Regions from separate parts of the Mesorhizobium sp. C277A genome, predicted to be linked through region 3. Evidence: riboswitches for the same ligand, from Rfam matches in the RefSeq annotation. Region 3 holds a riboswitch; each other region holds the start of a gene.
What was found. A riboswitch is a leader RNA that binds a small molecule or an ion and turns the genes downstream of it on or off. The one in region 3 is predicted to bind cobalamin.

Region 1 (5,819 bases), on a different contig from region 3:
GCGGCGGCGCGGAAGGGGAAGCCGCTCTTGCCCTCCCCCTTGTGGGGAGGGTGGCCCGCAGGGCCGGGTGGGGGTGGTGCACCGCTACCCCCACCCCGTTTCGCGCCATCCGCTTCGCGAATGTCGCGAACCGACCCTCCCCACAAGGGGGAGGGTGAAGGGACGCCCCATGCCGCCTCGACTGCAGCCAGTGCCTCAGCCGGCAAATCCTTTGAGAAGTCCAGATACTCATCCAGCCCCAGCCCACCATCGCTCCGCTCCAACGCGTCCAGCAGCGCACGCGGCGTTTCTGGAATCCCGTCAACGCGATAGCCCTGCTCCTTCAGGTCATGCAGCATGGCCAGCACGCTGGACGGCACATCCAGGCCCACTGCATAGCCAGTGCGGCCGGGCGCGCTCGGATAGTCCGGAATGAGGATCGCCAACTTACGCGTCGCGCGGGGCGTCTGCTGCAACCGTGTGAACGCCGCTAGCCTGTCCGCCACTTGCGCCACGCGATCCGGTTCCGGGCGGTTGGCGAAGGCGCGGTGGCCGAGCGCCGGGTCGGTCTCGCTCTCGCCCTTGAAGGAAATCGCGCCGGCGAGGATGCGGCCGTCGAGTTCGGGCAGCACGACATGCATGGCGAGGTCGGCGGGCGCCAGGCCGCGCTGGTTGTTGTCCCAGACGTCGCGGCGGGTGGTGGCGACGATGACCTGGAAGACGGGCACGCCGGCGCGGTCGAACAAGGTTTCGACGCCCGGTTCGGCGCCGGATGCGAAGGCGGTTGCGGTGATGATGGCGGCGGGGTTGAGCGCGGCCAGAGCAGTTTCGACGAAGGCCAGGGAGGTCGGGTCTTTGAGGCTGGAGACGAAGATCGGGACCGGTCTCATGCCGCGCTGGCGGAGTGCATCAAAGAGAGCATCGATTGGCGCGACATCGGCGGCCAGCAGCATCGAGCGGTAGAAGAGGATGGGGATGATGGGAGAGTTGATGTTGTCTGCGCCGAGTTCCCGCCCACCCCCCTCTGTCCTGCCGGACATCTCCCCCGCAAGGGGGGAGATTGATCTGTCGTCAACGGTTTCGCCAATCTTAGATGACCCAGACAGCTTCCTGTTCAACGGGGCCGAAGAGGAGCCGGCTGTGGTGACGGCTGATCTCCCCCCTTGAGGGGGAGATGTCCGGCAGGACAGAGGGGGGTGTGACGGAACGCCGACATCGGCAAATTCGACCACGCCGCAGCCAGGCTCATAAAACCCGGCTTTCGGCACGCTGACCGGCTCAGCCGCCGCCGCATCCTGCCCAGCCAACCCCGCCAGCCGCTGCATCAGCGCTGCCATATTCTCCGGCCCGCCCTCGCGGAAATAGCCCAGCAGGCCGTCCAGCTCCGCGCGGGGCAGCGTCGAGGCTTCGATCAGCCTGAGATCCTCGTCGTGGCTCTCGCCCGGCAGCAGCGCCAGCTTGATGCCGTTCGCACGGGCAGTCGCGGCAAGCTGGTCGCAGCCATAGCGCCACCAGTCGTAGCCGCCGAGGATGCGCACCAAAATCACCTTGGCGTGGCGGGCGACGCTGTCGATCCAGAGGTCCACGGACATGGGATGGCGCAGGTCGCGCAGCGCCGCCAGCCGCATCGACGGCAGGCGGGCGGCATCGGCCTTCCACGCCGCCGCGAGGCCGGCGAGGTCGCTGTCGGTGAAGGACAGCGCCACGATATCCGCCGGCGTCTGCCCGAGATCGACGGGCTCGGCGAGATCGTCGAGCGAGGCGGATGTGGTGGTGAGTATATGCATTTCGGCTCGTGGTTTGGATCAGCCGGCGAGTATACGCTCGATCGCCGGGCGGTTCAGTCCTTTCAGGCCAATGACGACAAGACGCGAGCGGCGGTCGTCCTCAGCCGCCCAGGCGCGGTCATAGTAATGATTGACGCGCGGGCCGACGGCCTGCAGCAAAAGTCGCATCGGCTTGCCGCCGACATCGACGAAGCCTTTTACACGCAACACGTTTTCCTGTTCGGCGGCGGTGGCGACGCGCTTGGCCAGGTCGTCGGGATTGGCGATCGAGGGGATGTCGACGATGAAGGTGTCGAAATCGTCATGCTCATGATCGAAAGCGCCGTCGTGATGCGACTTGCGGTTCTCGATGTCGTCTTCGACGGTGAGACCGAGGCCAAGCAGCACCGACGGGTCGACCTTGCCATGCGCAGTCGGCACGATTTTTACCGCGCGGGCGGAATGTTCATTGATGATGGCGTTGGCGCGGGCCGAACCGGGGGCGTCCATCAGATCGCTCTTCGACAGGATGATCAAATCGGCGCAGGCGATCTGGTCCTCGAACACTTCTTCGACAGGATCGTCATGGTCGAGCGTCTCGTCCTGAGCGCGCTGTGCCTGCAAAGCGTCCATGTCGTTGGCGACGCGGCCTTCGGCCAGCGCCGGGCCGTCTACCACGGCGATGACACCGTCGACGGTTACCCGGCTCTTCACGCTCGGCCACTGGAACGCCTGGACCAGCGGCTTGGGCAGAGCCAGGCCCGAGGTCTCGATCAGGATGTGGTCAACCTTCGGTGTCAGCGCGAGGATCTTGTCGAGGGCGGGCACGAAATCGTCGGCGACTGTACAGCAGATGCAGCCATTGGCCAGTTCGACGATGTTTTCCTCGGGGCAGGTGTCGATGCCGCAGCCTTTCAGGATTTCCCCGTCGATGCCGATGTCGCCGAACTCGTTGACGATGATGGCGATGCGCTTGCCGCCGGCATTTTCCAGGAGATGGCGGACCAGCGTCGTCTTGCCGGCGCCGAGGAAGCCTGTAACGACAGTGCAGGGAACACGGGAGAGGTTGGCGGCCGGGTTTGAAGCGTTCATCGTCAGTCCTTCAGCATGTCGAGGGGTGGGATGCGGGCAACGAGGCCGCGCTTGAGGCTATCGGGCCGGCCGCGCCACGGGATGAGGCCGTCGGCCGAAGTCGCGAAGAGCTTTGCGCCGGTAACGAGGTCGGCGCCGCTGGTTGCGGTCAGATCGCCGAAGACATAGCTCCAGCAGCCATCGCGCAGGATCGCGGCGCTGAGGCGGCGCTTGCAATTGCCGAGACATTCGGCGGTGCGGACCCGGATATCGCCGGCAGCGGCGCGGCCTGTGTCCTCAGCCAGCAATTCGCCGGCGCGCGGATGGGCGTCGGAACCGGTCTCATCGCGGCAGGAGGCGCAGACGATGACGGTCACGCCGGTCAGGGCGTCGTTGTCGCCGGACGCAATGTCCGTTGTGCCAGCCGAAAAACTGCTGTTCTGGTCCAAAAACCGTGCTCCTTGCCCGGAAACCCGCCAGGCGATCGGATACTTTGTCTCAGACGGCAGGTCTCCTGGCTCGCGAGTCATTGCCTTGGTTAGCCGCCTTCCCGGTGTTACCCAGTGGCTTTCGGCCTTGGCTCTTCGCTTACAGTTGCGGGGACAGCCGCGGATTTGGGATTTTTTCGTCCCGCACCGCATTCCCTCTTGGCCCTTGCCGTTGCGGGCAGGGGACCGTCTGGAGCGGATTTTAGGCTTTTGCAGGCAGCGGTGTCAACGCACGGCTACGACATGGCGATGTCGGCAGGGGCTGTCATGTCCCGGCTTCCGGCAGTGCCAGGATGACCTGTCGGATAGCTTGATAGCCATCGCTATAGTCCCAGTCATGACCGACAGCCAGATTCTGTCCCTCATGCCAAACCGCGTTGTCCAGAAGGACTTCGGCACTAATCAGCGTGCCCTTCAAGCCTGCCAGAAAGGTCCGGACAAAATGGCTTCCGGGGGGTACCGAAGCTGTGAACAGCTTTTCCAGCTTGGCATAGAATGCTGGATAGCCTGGTGTCAGCGAGCATAGCTCGGTTGTGGCCTGGGAAATGACCGGGCCGCTATAGATTTTCCAGCGGGCATCTTTTCGCCAGATCTTCCAACTGGCGCTGCTTCGCTGCCAAAGCTCTATTTCGGCCTGCATGTTCTCGCAGACGTGATCGGCCAGTCCCTCAATGGCCACATGGAAAACACCACGGAGAAACTTTTCAAACGCCTGGTTCAGTTCCTGTTCGCGCGTGTCGCCGAAGCCAGCAAAGGATTCAATGACCGGCTGAACATCAAGCAGCGGAGAAAAAATGTAGATTTCCAGGACCAGCCGTCAGAACTCGTCTCGAACACCTCAGCCTCAAACCGAAGCTGCTTCGATTGGAGCATGACGTCCCTATCTCTGCGGACTGCATCTATTCCATGCGCAATGAGGGCGCCATGGATCATGTCGAGCACTTTGTCCGATGCCATTGCACAACCTACGAGGCTTATTGAGGCGTCTATGACAGACGCTGCAAGGGTTGGCCATCTCTCTCGCTAGCCAATGCCGGCCCCAGATTGCCGGCCGGCGTCACTTCGATGCGCTCAAGGCCAAGCCAGCCCTGCATCTCCTTTAGTTCCTCGAAAAGCTGTGCGGTGGTCTCAGGCGGTGCGCCTGCTTCGGCATAGGCGGCGTGGACGCGTAAGACACTCGCAGGCCGGTCGGCCTTGAGGTCGACGCGGGCGACGATCTTGTCGCCGAGCAAGAAAGGCAGCACGTAATAGCCATATTGCCGCTTGTCGGCCGGGGTGTAGATCTCGATGCGGTAGCGGAAATCGAAGAGACGCTCGGTGCGCGCGCGCTCGAAGACCACCGGATCGAAGGGGGCCAGCAAGGCGCGGGCCTCGATCTTTCGCGGCAGGCGGGCGTCCCTATAGAGGTAAGCCGGCTTGTCCCAACCTTCGACGTTTACCGGCAGCAACTCGCCCATCTCGACCAGTTCCTCCAACCGGCCCTTCATGTCGGCCGGCGACAAGCGGAAATAATCGCGCAGGTCACCCGACGTCGCGATGCCGTGGGCGCGGGCAGAAATGCGCAGCAATTCGCGGTGCGCGTCCTCGGCGGTCGGCACCGGCAGATCGAGGATCGCCTGCGGCAGCACGCGCTCGGGCAGGTCATAGAAGCGTTCGAAGCCACGGCGGTGCGCCGTGGTGATGCGTCCGGCCCAGAAGAGCCATTCGAAGGCGTGCTTGGCGTGGCTCCAGCCCCACCAGCCGCCCGAACCTTTCTGGCCTTCCAGTGCCGAAGCGGCAATCGGGCCGCGCTCGGCGACCGCGCGGTAGATCTCTTCGATATAGGCGGCGTGCTCGCGGCCCCATTTGGCGAGGCCGAGATACATTTCGTCGCCTTGCTCGGCCCGCTGCATGCGCCAGCGCATCAGCGGGTAGGTCTCGACCGGCAGGAACGAGGCCTCATGCGCCCAGTATTCGAACACCGTGCGTTTGCGGGTGATGGCCGCATTGTCGAGCAAAGCCAGCGGGTAGGGGCCAAGCCGCGAATAGAGCGGCATATAGTGGGCGCGCACCACCGCGCTGACGGAATCGATCTGCAGCAAGCCGGTGCGCGACAGCACGCGGGCGAGGTGGCGGCGATCGGGCGTGCCGACCGGGCGGGGATCGAGAAATCCTTGCGCGGCGAGCGCGATGCGCCTGGCCGCGGGGAGTGAGATTTTGTCCTTCGTCAAAGTGTCTTGCCTCGAACCATTTTCCCGACTTTAGCCGGCGATTCCGGTCATGCTAGCAGGCAAATGGCGGGAGATGTGTCAGGAGACAAAAGTGGAGTGAAAGATGAAGGAAATCAAACAGGAGGAGATCGGACCAGTTTTTCCCGGCCTGCCGTCCAGCACTGTCTTTTGAACAAGGTTTGACTTGCTTCGCTGAAAGCCGTGCGCTAACCCTCGCCGCGTTGCAGCAAAGGCACCTAAAACGGTTCAGCGGTTAAACTGTCGCGCTTCCGCATTAGGGTTGGTTGCTGTAATCAAAGTGGATT
Region 2 (5,819 bases), on a different contig from region 3:
TTTCAAGCCTTTCGACCGTCACCGCACCGGAAAGTGCGAAGCCGAGCCGCAGGCCGGCGAGACCGAAGAATTTGCCAAACGAGCGCAGCACGACGATGCCGCCCCGCCCGACATCGCCGGCCAGGCTTTCCGCGTGCGGGCCGACATCCATGAAGGCTTCGTCGACGACCAGCAGACCGCCTATGGCGCGCAATGTCTCGGCAAGCCGAAGCAGCCTTTCCCGCGACACGACTCGCCCGTCGGGATTGTTGGGATTGACGACGATGGCAATTTCGGCTCCGGCAAGCGCCTCGAAATCGTCGACCTCCGCCACCGCATGGCCGGCAATCGCGGCGGCCCTGGCATGCTCGGCATAGGTCGGCCCGAGCACCAGCGCCTTGCCGGGGCTGACCAGCGAGGCGACGCGCGGCAGCAGGATCTGCGTGCCCGGGGCGACCGCCACATTCTCGTCCGAAGGCGCGCCATAGGCGCCGGCCGCGACCCTGGCCAGCTCACGCAGGCGCGCGGCTTCCGGCAATCGTGACAGGGCGGTGGCGGGCAGCTCGAAAAGCGGGTAGGAGTGCGGATTGATACCTGTCGAGAGATCGACGAAAGGTTGTGGCGCGTGAGGGAAGAGCGCCCTCGCCCGGCCAAGGGATCCACCGTGATCCACCACAGTAATCGCTCCATCAGAAAGCTTCATGTCGATCCTGATCGCTTTCCTGTCGCTGGCCATCGAACGCATCCTGGGTTACCCGGACTGGCTGTTCCGTGCCGTCGGCCATCCCGTCACCTGGTTCGGCAGGCTGATAGCCTTTCTCGACCTCAGGCTCAACCGCGACACTGATTCCGACGCGCTGCGTCGCCGCCGCGGCGTGCAGGCGCTGCTGGTGATCGTGCTGGTGCCGGCGGCAATCGCCTTCATCGTGCAAATCCTGCTCTGGCAGCTCTTTCCTGCCGGCATGATCATCACGGCAATCCTGGCCTCGTCGCTGCTGTCGCAAAAGAGCCTTACCGAACATGTCGAGGCGGTGGCCGATTCGCTGGATACCGGCGGGCTGGCGCTCGGCCGCATTGCGGTTGCGCGCATCGTCGGCCGCGACCCAGAGAAGCTCGACCATGCCGGCGTCAGCCGCGCCGCCATCGAAAGCCTGGCCGAGAATTTCTCCGACGGCATCGTTGCGCCCGCCTTCTGGACAGGTGTCTGCGGTCTGGCCGGCGGCGTCGCCTACAAGGCCGCCAACACCGCCGATTCGATGATCGGCCACCGCACCCCGCACCACGAGGCCTTCGGCCGCGCGGCGGCACTCTTCGACGACTGGATCAACCTGCCGGCGTCCCGGCTGACCGCGTTGCTGATCGTTGCCGCCGCCTTTCTCGTTGACGGCGCCGATCCCCGCAACGCCTGGCAAGCAATGCGGCGCGACGCCAAAAAGCACCGCTCGCCCAATGCCGGCTGGCCGGAGGCGGCGATGGCTGGCGCGCTCGGCTTGGCGCTCGCCGGCCCGCGCAGCTATGGCGGCGTCATCGTCGAGGACGCCTATATGGGCGAAGGCGGCCGCCGCGAGGCCGACAGCACCGACATCCGGCGGGCGCTGAAACTTTACCAGATAGCAGACTATCTGCTGATCGCGCTGTTTGGATTGCTCTCCGCGGTCGTCATCTACCTGGATGTTTTGATCTCGCAGTAGATGCGCCGCCTGACTCACCAAGAGACACGGACTTCCTTGGCGTTTGAATCCACCGCCGCGCCAAATCTTTTGATCGCGTAACCGCCGGCGGCCACTGCCGAGGATTTCAGCACAGGCTCAATCACAAGGAAAAGCTTCTCGGCGTCTGGCCCGTACAGATAGAGGGTGCATTTGCCCTCGCCAAACTCGTCGCCATCAAATTCGCCGACATGCGCATTCGAAACAGCTTGTTCCAACCGATCCTCCAGAACTTGGACCGATTGCCGCTCTTCCGGCGCCCCGAACTGACCGCCGCTCAGAAGAAGATAGACAATTACCGCTTGTTCCAACGGTCATCTCCCGAAGTTAGACCCTCAAAACTCGATTCCCTGCTGCGCCTTAACGCCTGCGGAAAAATGGTGTTTGGTCACGCCCATCTCGGTGACGAGGTCGGCCGCCTCGACCAGCGCCGGCTTGGCATTGCGGCCGGTGACGACGACATGCAGGCCTTCGCGCCGCGCCTTCAGCGCCGCGACCACCTTGTCGAGATCGAGATAGTCGTAGCGCAGCGCAATGTTGAGCTCATCGAGGACGACAAGGCTGACAGAGGGGTCGGCGATCAGCTCCAGCGCCTTGGCCCAGGCGGCTTCGGCCGCCGCAATGTCGCGCTTCAGATCCTGCGTCTCCCAGGTGAAACCCTCGCCCATCGTGTGCCAGACGACACGGTCGCCGAACGCCGCGAAGGCGTCCTTTTCGCCGGTGTGCCATTTGCCCTTGATGAACTGGACGACGCCGACGCGCTTGCCATAGCCGAGCATGCGCAGCGCCAGCCCGAAGGCGGCCGTGGTCTTGCCCTTGCCGGGTCCGGTGTTGACGATCAGCAGCCCCTTCTCGACCGTCTTTTCCGCGACCTCGGCGTCCTGCACCGCCTTGCGTTTGGCCATCTTGGCGCGGTGGCGTTCTTCGTCTTTTGCGTCGATATCGGTCATCATTTCACCTTGAGCGGCAGCCCCGCCACCATCAGTAGCACCGTATCGGCAACCGCCGCGACCTGCTGGTTGAGACGGCCGGCGGCATCACGAAACCGGCGTGCGAGCGCATTGTCGGGCACGATGCCTTGCCCGACTTCGTTCGAGACAACGAGCCAGGGCCCGCGCGGCCGCGACAGCATGTCGGCTAGCCGCCGGCATTCCGCCTCGAGATCATGGTCGGAAAGCATATGATTGGTCAGCCACAGCGTCAGGCAATCGACGAGCACCGGCTGGTTGTCGGGCAAGGCTTCGAGCGCTCCGACAAGATCGAGCGGCGCGTCGATGGTCGCCCAGCCTTCGCCGCGCCGCGAGCGATGCAGCGCGATGCGCTCGCGCATCTCATCGTCATAGGCTTCGGCGGTGGCGATATAGGCCCATGGCGGCGGCAACGCCGTCGCCAGGGTTTCGGCATGCGCGCTCTTGCCGGAGCGCGCACCGCCGATGATAAAGGTCAAACTGCGATCAGGCAAAGCTGTCGCGCAGGCTGGTCGCGGTGCCGGCGAAGCGCGAGTGCACTATGCCGACAACTGCGCCGAGCACCAGCCAGAACACCAGATTGGTCAGCGTCACCGCCACCACGAACTGATGATGCAGGCCCTCCGGGATCGGCGTTACGAAACTGTCAGGCTGCGGCGCGCCGACAATATGCGGGGCGACGATCAGGAGGACGGCGAGCACGGTCAGGGGCGCCGACGTGCGGAAGGTAATAAGGGCAAGGCCGATCGCGGTTGCCATCACCGTTGCCCACCACCAGATCTGGCGCTGTATGAGATCGGCCGCCGGCATTGCCGGCAGTTCCGGCGGCAGGCCGAGTCCCGGCGCCAGCGTGAACACGGCAAAGCCCGCCAGACCCCAGAACACGCCCTGGCGCCAGCTGCCGATGCCGCCGGCGAACTCGGAAACCGCCACCAGGACCAGCGCGAAGCCGATGCCGGTGACGATATTGGCGACGACACTGAAGGCGAAACGCTCGAAGCCGTCGGCCGGCGCCCAGCCTTCGTCCTCCGCCGGCGCGGCTGCTTCAGCCGGTGCTGCGCTGCTCACCGCATTTTCCGCCGGCGCGGCGGTGCTCATGGCATTGGGGTCCGCAGCGTTGGCGGCGGGCGCCGCGGCATGCTGATGCTCATGGCCGCCACCAGCCTTTTCGTAGACCTCCGCCTTGAGGATCAGCGGCACGGTGGCGTAGGCCTGCATGCAGGCGAGAGCGACACCGGCCACGAGCCCTGCGATCGCCGCGATGAACACGACGTTGCGAAACAGGTTCATGATGTCAGATCCTCGTCAGTGGCAGGGAAACGCCATCGAATGGCGATAGTCGTGCGCCGCATTGTGGACCGCATCGATGTGCGAGAAACCGACAACGCCGACGACGAAAATGCCCAGAAACGCGCTAAGCACGAGCTGCATGAAGCGCGACTGCGAGGAGACGGAAGCGCCGAGGGAGACGGAAGCGGTATTCATATCTTGTCCTTTCGCCCTCCACCCGAGGGCATCGAAGTCAGTTCCCTGTCGCCGGCAGGTCTCCTGGCTCGCGGATCAGCGCCCTTCCCCACCTTCCCGAAGAAAAAATCCCCAGTGGCTTGGAGAGGACTACCGCACACAGTTGCGGGGGCAGCCACGGCATTGGGCAACAAGTCAGCCCTCACCGCATTCCCTCTTGGTCCCTAACGGAACCGACGACATGCATGACTATAGGCTGAAACGGTCGCATCCGGCAAACCAAATTCCGCCGGCCAACAGCGCGAATGCGCCATGCGGCGTTACGGGTTCAACGCGGTGATCCGCTCGGCAACCAGCCGCTGCAGCCGCCACAGATGGCGATCGTGAATGCCGCGCTCTTCAAGGTTTTTCACCGTGTTGTAGAGATAGTCGGCGCCCGACCCGCAGGACGTTGCCAGCCTTTCGACGACCTTGCCCTCGTCGAGCGGTCCGGAATAGGTCAGGCCGTTGCGGTTGATGACGAAGGCCAATGCCCTGAGCGGTCGGCCTCGCTTGCAAGCTTGAGCATGCGCGGCCGGTAGCTTGTCGGCTTCAGCGTGACTTCGCGCCGGAAAAGCCGGCCCAACTGCTCGCGCCGGTTATTGCCGGTCAGCCGAAAGGCGACGCCCTTGCATTGTCCGCCACGGTCCAGCGCCATCATCAGGCCGGGGCTGTCCTTGGTGCCGCGCCAGCGCGTCATGTTCATGCAAAAGGACCGATGCCAGCCGCGCGCCAGCGCAACGCGGTCCTCGACATAATCTATTTCCGGTTTCCAGATCAGCGATCCATAGCCGAACAGCCATAGCGGTTCGCTGTCCGGGAGTTCGACCTGCAATTCATCCAGCAGCGCGTCATAGTCGGCTTCATCGAGATGCATCGCGTCCGGATCCGGCCCGGGGTCCCTGATCTCGCGCCAGCAGCGCGCGACCAGCTCCGGCGTAAGCGACATCTGTCGTGCGGCCACTTCCGAATCCCCCCAATTTCCGAATGTCCCGTGTCCACGACATGATTATGCGCCGCGCCTGCAACCGGCAATGCGGCACTCTGATTGACAAACGATTTGCCGGGGTGTCGGCTGACGCTTCATAGGAAGCCAGCCATGCATCCCAGCCCGAGCGAGCGCGACCCCTATAACGGCCTGAGCCGGGCCGAACCGACGCTACCGTCGTCGGCCTATTGGGATAGCGAGGCTTACCAGCGCGATCTCGACGCCATCTGGCACAAAAGCTGGCTGCTCGTCTGCCGCGAGGCCGACCTCGCCCAGCCGCTGGCGTTCCGGACATTCCGCGTCGGCACGCAGGAAATCGTCATTCTGCGGGACGAGACCGGCGAGTTGCGCGCCTTCCACAACACTTGCCGGCATCGCGGCTCGCAGCTTTGCCAGGAAAGCGAGGGCCGGCTGAAAGCGCGGCTCATCACTTGCCCCTACCACGCCTGGTCCTACTCGCTGCGCGGCGATCTCGTGCGCGTTCCCTCGAAATCGCTGCCAGATGGTTTCGACAAGGCCGATCATCCGCTCTACCGGGTGGCGCTGTCGGTGTGGCGCGGTTTTGTCTTTGTGAACCTTCAGCAGGCTGCGGCCGGCTCCGCCGGGACCTCCTTCGATCCCGCATCCGGCGACCTCGCCAACTGGCCGCTGGAAACGCTGGTATCAGGCCAT
Region 3 (5,819 bases):
GAAAATGATTGGCGATTTTTACTTGGCGACACGAATTGCGACGTCCATCTCCGAATTGGCGGGACGCTAGCGATACCCGAACCCTGCCACCTCGCCCGTAGTCTGCGCGATCAACTGGGGGCGGACAGACGCAGCACCATATATTGTCGCTGCCTGAGCGAACGCGCCAAGCAGTCTACTTTGAGAAACGACGCGTGTCCGATTTGTTCGAGGCGCGGGGCCTGTATGTCCCCAAGGAACCAATATTATAGCGTAGTGCCACATTTATATTTCTGCGGGATTAAGACACGTGCCGTAGGGAAATTGCACATTTGCGCCGAGTGGCTCATTTCCAAGAGTGTGCCGGTTTGGCATGTTCACGGCCGACAGGAGCCAGCCGGTAGCTCACCACACGGTGAGGAAGGAGAAGCCTCAGGCCACTTTCTCCCGGAGCGCGCGCGCTGCAGCGACCATGTTCATGAGGGCAGGGCGGACCTCCTCCCATTTGCGTGTTTTGAGGCCACAGTCCGGGTTTACCCACAGTTGGCCGTCGGACAGTCGCTCGCGGGCAAGCATGATTAGGTCCGAAATCTCGCAGACCTCCGGCACACGTGGTGAGTGAATGTCATAGACGCCGGGACCGATCTCGTTCGGATATTTGGAGCTCGTGAAGGCGTCCAGCAGTTCCATCTTGGAGCGCGACGTCTCAATCGAAATGACATCCGCATCCATTCCAGCGATCGCGTCGATGATCTCGTTGAACTCCGAATAGCACATGTGGGTATGGATTCGAGTCGCGTCCTTTACACCCGTTGAAGCGATCCGGAAGCATTCGACAGCCCAGTCGAGATAGGCTTTCCAGTCAGATTGGCGCAGTGGCAATCCTTCGCGAAACGCGGCCTCATCGATCTGGATCATCCTTGCGCCGGACCTTTCGAGATCCGTCACTTCGTCGCGGATGGCGAGCGCGATCTGGCGGCAGGCTTCGGAGCGGGGTACGTCGTCTCGAACAAAGGACCAGTTGAGAATGGTCACTGGGCCTGTGAGCATTCCCTTCACGGGCTTTTCCGTAAGCGACTGGGCGAATTGCCACCAGCGCACCGTCATCGGATTGGGCCTCGATACGTCCCCGAAGATGATGGGGGGACGCACGTAACGCGACCCATAGCTTTGCACCCAGGCATGCTGAGTGAAGGCGAAGCCGGACAGCTGCTCGCCGAAATGCTGTACCATATCGTTTCGTTCGAACTCACCGTGCACCAGCACGTCCAGCCCGATCTCTTCCTGCCAACGAATTGCTGACTCGATCTCCTTCTTCAGGAAAATCTCGTAGTCGACATAACTGAGCTGGCCCTTCGCATGAGCGGACCGCGCGCGGCGTACCTGCGGCGTCTGCGGGAAGGACCCGATTGTCGTCGTCGGGAACGGCGGCAGCCCGAGCGTGCCGGCCTGGACTCTGGAGCGCTCGCCAAAAGCGCTCTCTCGTCGTTTCATGCTATGGTCAATGCTGGCGATCCGCCCCTCAACAAGCGGGTCATGGATCTTCGTGGACGTCAAGCGAGTGGCGGCAGCCTCGGCAGAAGCTTTCAACGCGGCTGCCACCGCATCCCTGCCTTTGGAAAGGGCCCGGGCCAGCAAGACCAGCTCGTCGGTCTTCTGGGCCGCGAAGGCGAGCCACGACCTGATGTCGGCCTCGAGTTCCGTCTCCATGCGCAGGTCAATCGGCACATGCAGCATCGAGCAAGAAGGCGCAATTTCGACGCGGTCCAAGGGCCAGCCGGCGACGATCGGTTTGATGCGGTCGAGAATGGCGGGCAGGTTCGCACGCCAGACGTTGCGGCCATCGATCAAGCCGAGCGAGAGCACCAGATCCTTCGGAGCGAGCCGACCCACCGTTTCCAGCTGCTCGGGAGCGCGCACGAGATCAATATGCAGGCCGGCCAGGGGCAGAGAAACCGCGGTTTCGAGATTGTCTCCCAGCGACCCGAAATACGTAGCCAGCATGATCTTCAGCTCGGGCGCGGCTTTCGACAGCTGGCCATAGGCGAATTCGAACGCAGCTCGTTCGTTCGGGTTCAGATCGAGGACAAGCGCTGGCTCATCGATCTGCACCCAGTCGGCTCCCGACAGCTTCAGCCTCTGCAGGACTTGCTCGTAAACGGGCAGCAGCCGCGGTAGGAGCGCGATGGGACCGAACCCTTCGGCACGCGATTTCGCCACCTTGAGGAAGGTGATGGGTCCAAGGATGACTGGGCGTGTGTGTATGCCGAGAGCTTTAGCCTCGAGGAAGTAATCGACCGGCTTCGATGACGAGAGGGCGAACGTCTGATCATCATCGAGTTCCGGCACAATGTAGTGGTAGTTGGTGTCAAACCACTTGGTCATTTCCATCGCGGTTACACCAGGTCCATGAGCCTCCTCCTGGTGACCAGCGTGTCCACAATCCTCCGTCTGACCCTGGTTGCCGCGCGCCATTGCGAAGTAGATGTCAAGTGGGACCTCGCCGCTATTCCAGCCGTACCGGGATGGAATGGCCCCGACCATGGCTGCGGTGTCGAGCACATGGTCGTAAAGCGAGAAGTCGTTCGACGGGATTTTCGACACGCCGCGATCGCGCTGCTCTTCCCAGCTAGCGGCACGGAGCGCCTTCGACGTCGCAAGAAGGTCGCCAGCGGACGATGTTCCGGACCAGTAGCTTTCGAGGGCGAATTTCAGTTCTCGCCGACGACCGAAGCGCGGCACGCCGAGCGTTGCTACAGGAATTTGCTGAGAGACAGTCATGTCATACCCCGATGGTTGGGGGCGTCGGTGACAAGGAGGCGCTAGCAGGCCGGCACGCCGGTTGCAGCGGCCACCGAGACACCCCGCCCGTGGACGTAATTCGCCGTGGCAGGTCTCCTGGCTCGCGGGGTCATAGCCTCTACCCGTCTTCCCGAGGGTATTCGCCTCAGTGACATGAGTGGATTGGCTCGCCGCTAACAGTTGCGGGGGCAGCGCCGGCATCGCACCGGCTTCCCTCTTAGCTCCGCTGCGGCAGCACCGTACGCGAGAACCACAACAGCAGACAATCACAGCAACCCGCTCTTTGTCAATGACGCATAATGAAATGTTTATGTCGTTATATGGTCGCGTTTTACGCCTTTGTCTAGCATTGTGAAATATTCAGTCTGCTGCCCGCATTCGGCATCGTGGGACGTGATCGCAAGTCAAGTCCGACGGACGCCGCGAGTTCTCCGTTACCTCAGGAACCTTACTGGCCTTCCCCAAGCTGAGCTTCTGGAAAATGCTGGTGACGATCTGGATGACGGTGAATGCCGTCATGGCAAGCACGCCTTGCACCGCTCCTCCAGCGAGCTTCACGGCAGCAGCATGGGTCAGTTCTCCGAAGCGAATGGCTGTCGCTATCAGCGAGCTTTGACACAGTTCCGCCACTGCGGTCATCGCGTCAGTAGGGCGGCTGGTTAGTTGCCCGCGCATCTACAGCAACCCAGCCCCTTCCGCCTCGCGGCGCAAATTCTGCCTTGGCCTTGGGCCGATCTGCTGGATCACCAGGCCGGCCGCCAGCGAGCCAAGGTCGCCGCAGGTCTTGAGGTTGCGGCCCTGCGTGTAGCCATGCAGGAAACCGGCGGCGTAGAGGTCGCCGGCGCCGGTGGTGTCGACCAACTCCTTGATGGCGGTCGCCTCGATGACCACGGTCTCGTCGCCGCGCACGATCACCGAGCCTTTTTCGGAACGGGTGACGGCGGCAATCTTGCAGTCCTTGCGGATCTGAGCCAGCGCCTCGTCGAAGGATTTTGTCTGGTAGAGCGACTTGATCTCGTGGCTGTTGGCAAAGACGATGTCGACAGTGCCCGAGCGCATCAGCTCGAGGAACTCGTCCCGGTAGCGGTCGACGCAGAACGAATCCGACAACGTCATCGACACTTCGCGTCCGGCCTCGTGTGCGAGCTTCGCCGTCTGCCGGATCGCCTCCTTGGCGCGCGGCGGATCCCACAGATAGCCCTCGAAATAGGTCACCTTGGCGCCTGACGCCTTGTCGGCCTCGACGTCTTCCGGCCCGAGTTCGATGCAGGCGCCGAGATAGGTGTTCATCGAACGCTCGCCATCGGGGGTGACGAAGATCATCGATCGCGCTGTCGGCGGCTGGCCCTCAAGCGGCCTGGTGTCGAAGGCGACGCCCTGGGCATGGATGTCATGCGCGTAGATTTCGCCGAGCGGATCGTTCGACACCTTGCCGAAGAACGCGGCGCGTCCGCCGAAGCTGGCTACGCCGGCCGCCGTGTTGCCGGCACTGCCGCCGGAGGCCTCGATCGCCGGGCCCATGCGGCTGTAGAGCAGTTCGGCGCGGCGCGTGTCGATCAGGTTCATCGCGCCCTTGATGATGCCGTTGATCTCGAGGAATGCCTCGTCGCACTGGGCGATGATGTCGACAATGGCATTGCCGATGCAAAGCACGTCATAATCCGGCATCAATGTCTCCGCCAAAAAACCCGAGCCGGCTTCTCGCCACGCCTGCCAGGCGCGGGTCTGCCCGGTGGAAATGGGCTTTCCGCTTGCCAATCCGTTCGCCGGCGGCTCTCACGGGGCGGCGAGTCCTGCCTCGCGACGCAATTCGTCCGCCCTGTCTGTCTTCTCCCAGGTGAAATCAGGCTCTTCACGGCCGAAATGGCCATAGGTCGCTGTATTGCGATATATAGGGCGTAAGAGATCAAGCATCTTGATAATGCCTTTCGGTCTGAGATCGAACAACTCAAGAATGAGGCGCTCGATCCTGCTTTCCTCAACCCTGGCTGTCCCGAACGTGTTGACCATGACGGAAACCGGACTGGCCACGCCGATTGCGTAAGCAAGCTGCACCTCGCACACGTCCGCAAGTCCGCTAGCAACGATGTTCTTTGCGACATAGCGGGCTGCATAGGCAGCCGAGCGGTCAACCTTGGACGGGTCCTTGCCCGAGAAGGCGCCGCCGCCATGACGACCCATCCCGCCATAGGAATCGACGATGATCTTGCGTCCAGTGAGACCGCAGTCGCCGCGCGGCCCGCCGACTACGAACCGCCCCGTCGGGTTGACCAGAATTCTGATGCCTTCCGTCTCCAGGTGGGTCGGCAGGACAGGCTTTATGATTTCCTCAATGACGCCCTCGCGGACAGTCTCTTGCGAGACCTGCTCGTCATGTTGCGTCGACACGACGATGGTATCCAGGGCGACCGGGCGCAACCCCTCATAGCGCACTGAGACTTGGGATTTCATGTCAGGACGCAACCAGCCAAGCTGTTGTGCCTTCCGGACATACGCCTGCCGTTTCGTCAAGCGATGAGCGAGCTGGATCGGCAAAGGCATCAGGGTATTGGTTTCGCGGCATGCGTAGCCGAACATGAGGCCCTGATCTCCCGCTCCCTGCTGGAGGTCTTGCCCTCTTCCCTCGTCAACGCCTTGGCTGATGTCGGGCGACTGCTCGGTGAGGGCATGAACGACGGAGCAACGCCGGCCGTCAAAGCCGACGGCCTCGTCGTCGTACCCAATGTCGAGAATCGTATCGCGCGCAATTTGGCTGTAATCCACCTGGGCATCGCTGGTGATCTCGCCAGCCAGAACGACTATCCCTGATTTTACCAACGCTTCACAGGCGACGCGCGCCTTGGGATCTGTGCGGAGGATGGCATCGAGGATGGCATCCGAGATGTTGTCGGCCAACTTATCCGGGTGCCCCGCGCCAACCGATTCGGAAGAGAACACGAACTGCCTAGCCATGAATACCTCGCTTCGGATGTTGGATGTGGTATGGGCATTTTGCTTGGCCCACCTTACTTGTCGGAGATGCCCGGGACCTCGAACGC

Region 1: it holds a riboswitch for cobalamin, as region 3 does, so the genes downstream of both, NKK52_RS13455 (DUF1636 family protein) here and metE (5-methyltetrahydropteroyltriglutamate--homocysteine S-methyltransferase) in region 3, are expected to answer to the same signal.
Region 2: it holds a riboswitch for cobalamin, as region 3 does, so the genes downstream of both, NKK52_RS13215 (CbtB domain-containing protein) here and metE (5-methyltetrahydropteroyltriglutamate--homocysteine S-methyltransferase) in region 3, are expected to answer to the same signal.

What each region holds. Positions count from the first base shown of each region.
Region 1 is NZ_JAMYVW010000002.1:2,687,837-2,693,655, reverse strand. Features, by position in the region: gene cobN (cobaltochelatase subunit CobN) at 1-1,766, opposite strand, end outside; gene cobW (cobalamin biosynthesis protein CobW) at 1,785-2,837, opposite strand; gene NKK52_RS13455 (DUF1636 family protein) at 2,840-3,265, opposite strand; cobalamin riboswitch at 3,304-3,510, opposite strand; gene NKK52_RS13450 (DUF6348 family protein) at 3,570-4,100, opposite strand; gene NKK52_RS13445 (winged helix-turn-helix domain-containing protein) at 4,291-5,514, opposite strand.
Region 2 is NZ_JAMYVW010000002.1:2,640,130-2,645,948, forward strand. Features, by position in the region: gene cobD (threonine-phosphate decarboxylase CobD) at 1-682, opposite strand, end outside; gene cbiB (adenosylcobinamide-phosphate synthase CbiB) at 681-1,670, shown strand; gene NKK52_RS13195 (hypothetical protein) at 1,685-1,999, opposite strand; gene cobO (cob(I)yrinic acid a,c-diamide adenosyltransferase) at 2,024-2,638, opposite strand; gene cobU (bifunctional adenosylcobinamide kinase/adenosylcobinamide-phosphate guanylyltransferase) at 2,638-3,150, opposite strand; gene NKK52_RS13210 (CbtA family protein) at 3,143-3,946, opposite strand; gene NKK52_RS13215 (CbtB domain-containing protein) at 3,962-4,141, opposite strand; cobalamin riboswitch at 4,178-4,373, opposite strand; gene NKK52_RS13220 (hypothetical protein) at 4,441-4,650, opposite strand; gene NKK52_RS13225 (gamma-glutamylcyclotransferase) at 4,620-5,123, opposite strand; gene NKK52_RS13230 (aromatic ring-hydroxylating oxygenase subunit alpha) at 5,259-5,819, shown strand, end outside.
Region 3 is NZ_JAMYVW010000004.1:244,743-250,561, forward strand. Features, by position in the region: gene metE (5-methyltetrahydropteroyltriglutamate--homocysteine S-methyltransferase) at 412-2,760, opposite strand; cobalamin riboswitch at 2,851-3,051, opposite strand; gene NKK52_RS30800 (adenosine kinase) at 3,457-4,449, opposite strand; gene metK (methionine adenosyltransferase) at 4,558-5,733, opposite strand; gene glyA (serine hydroxymethyltransferase) at 5,787-5,819, opposite strand, start outside.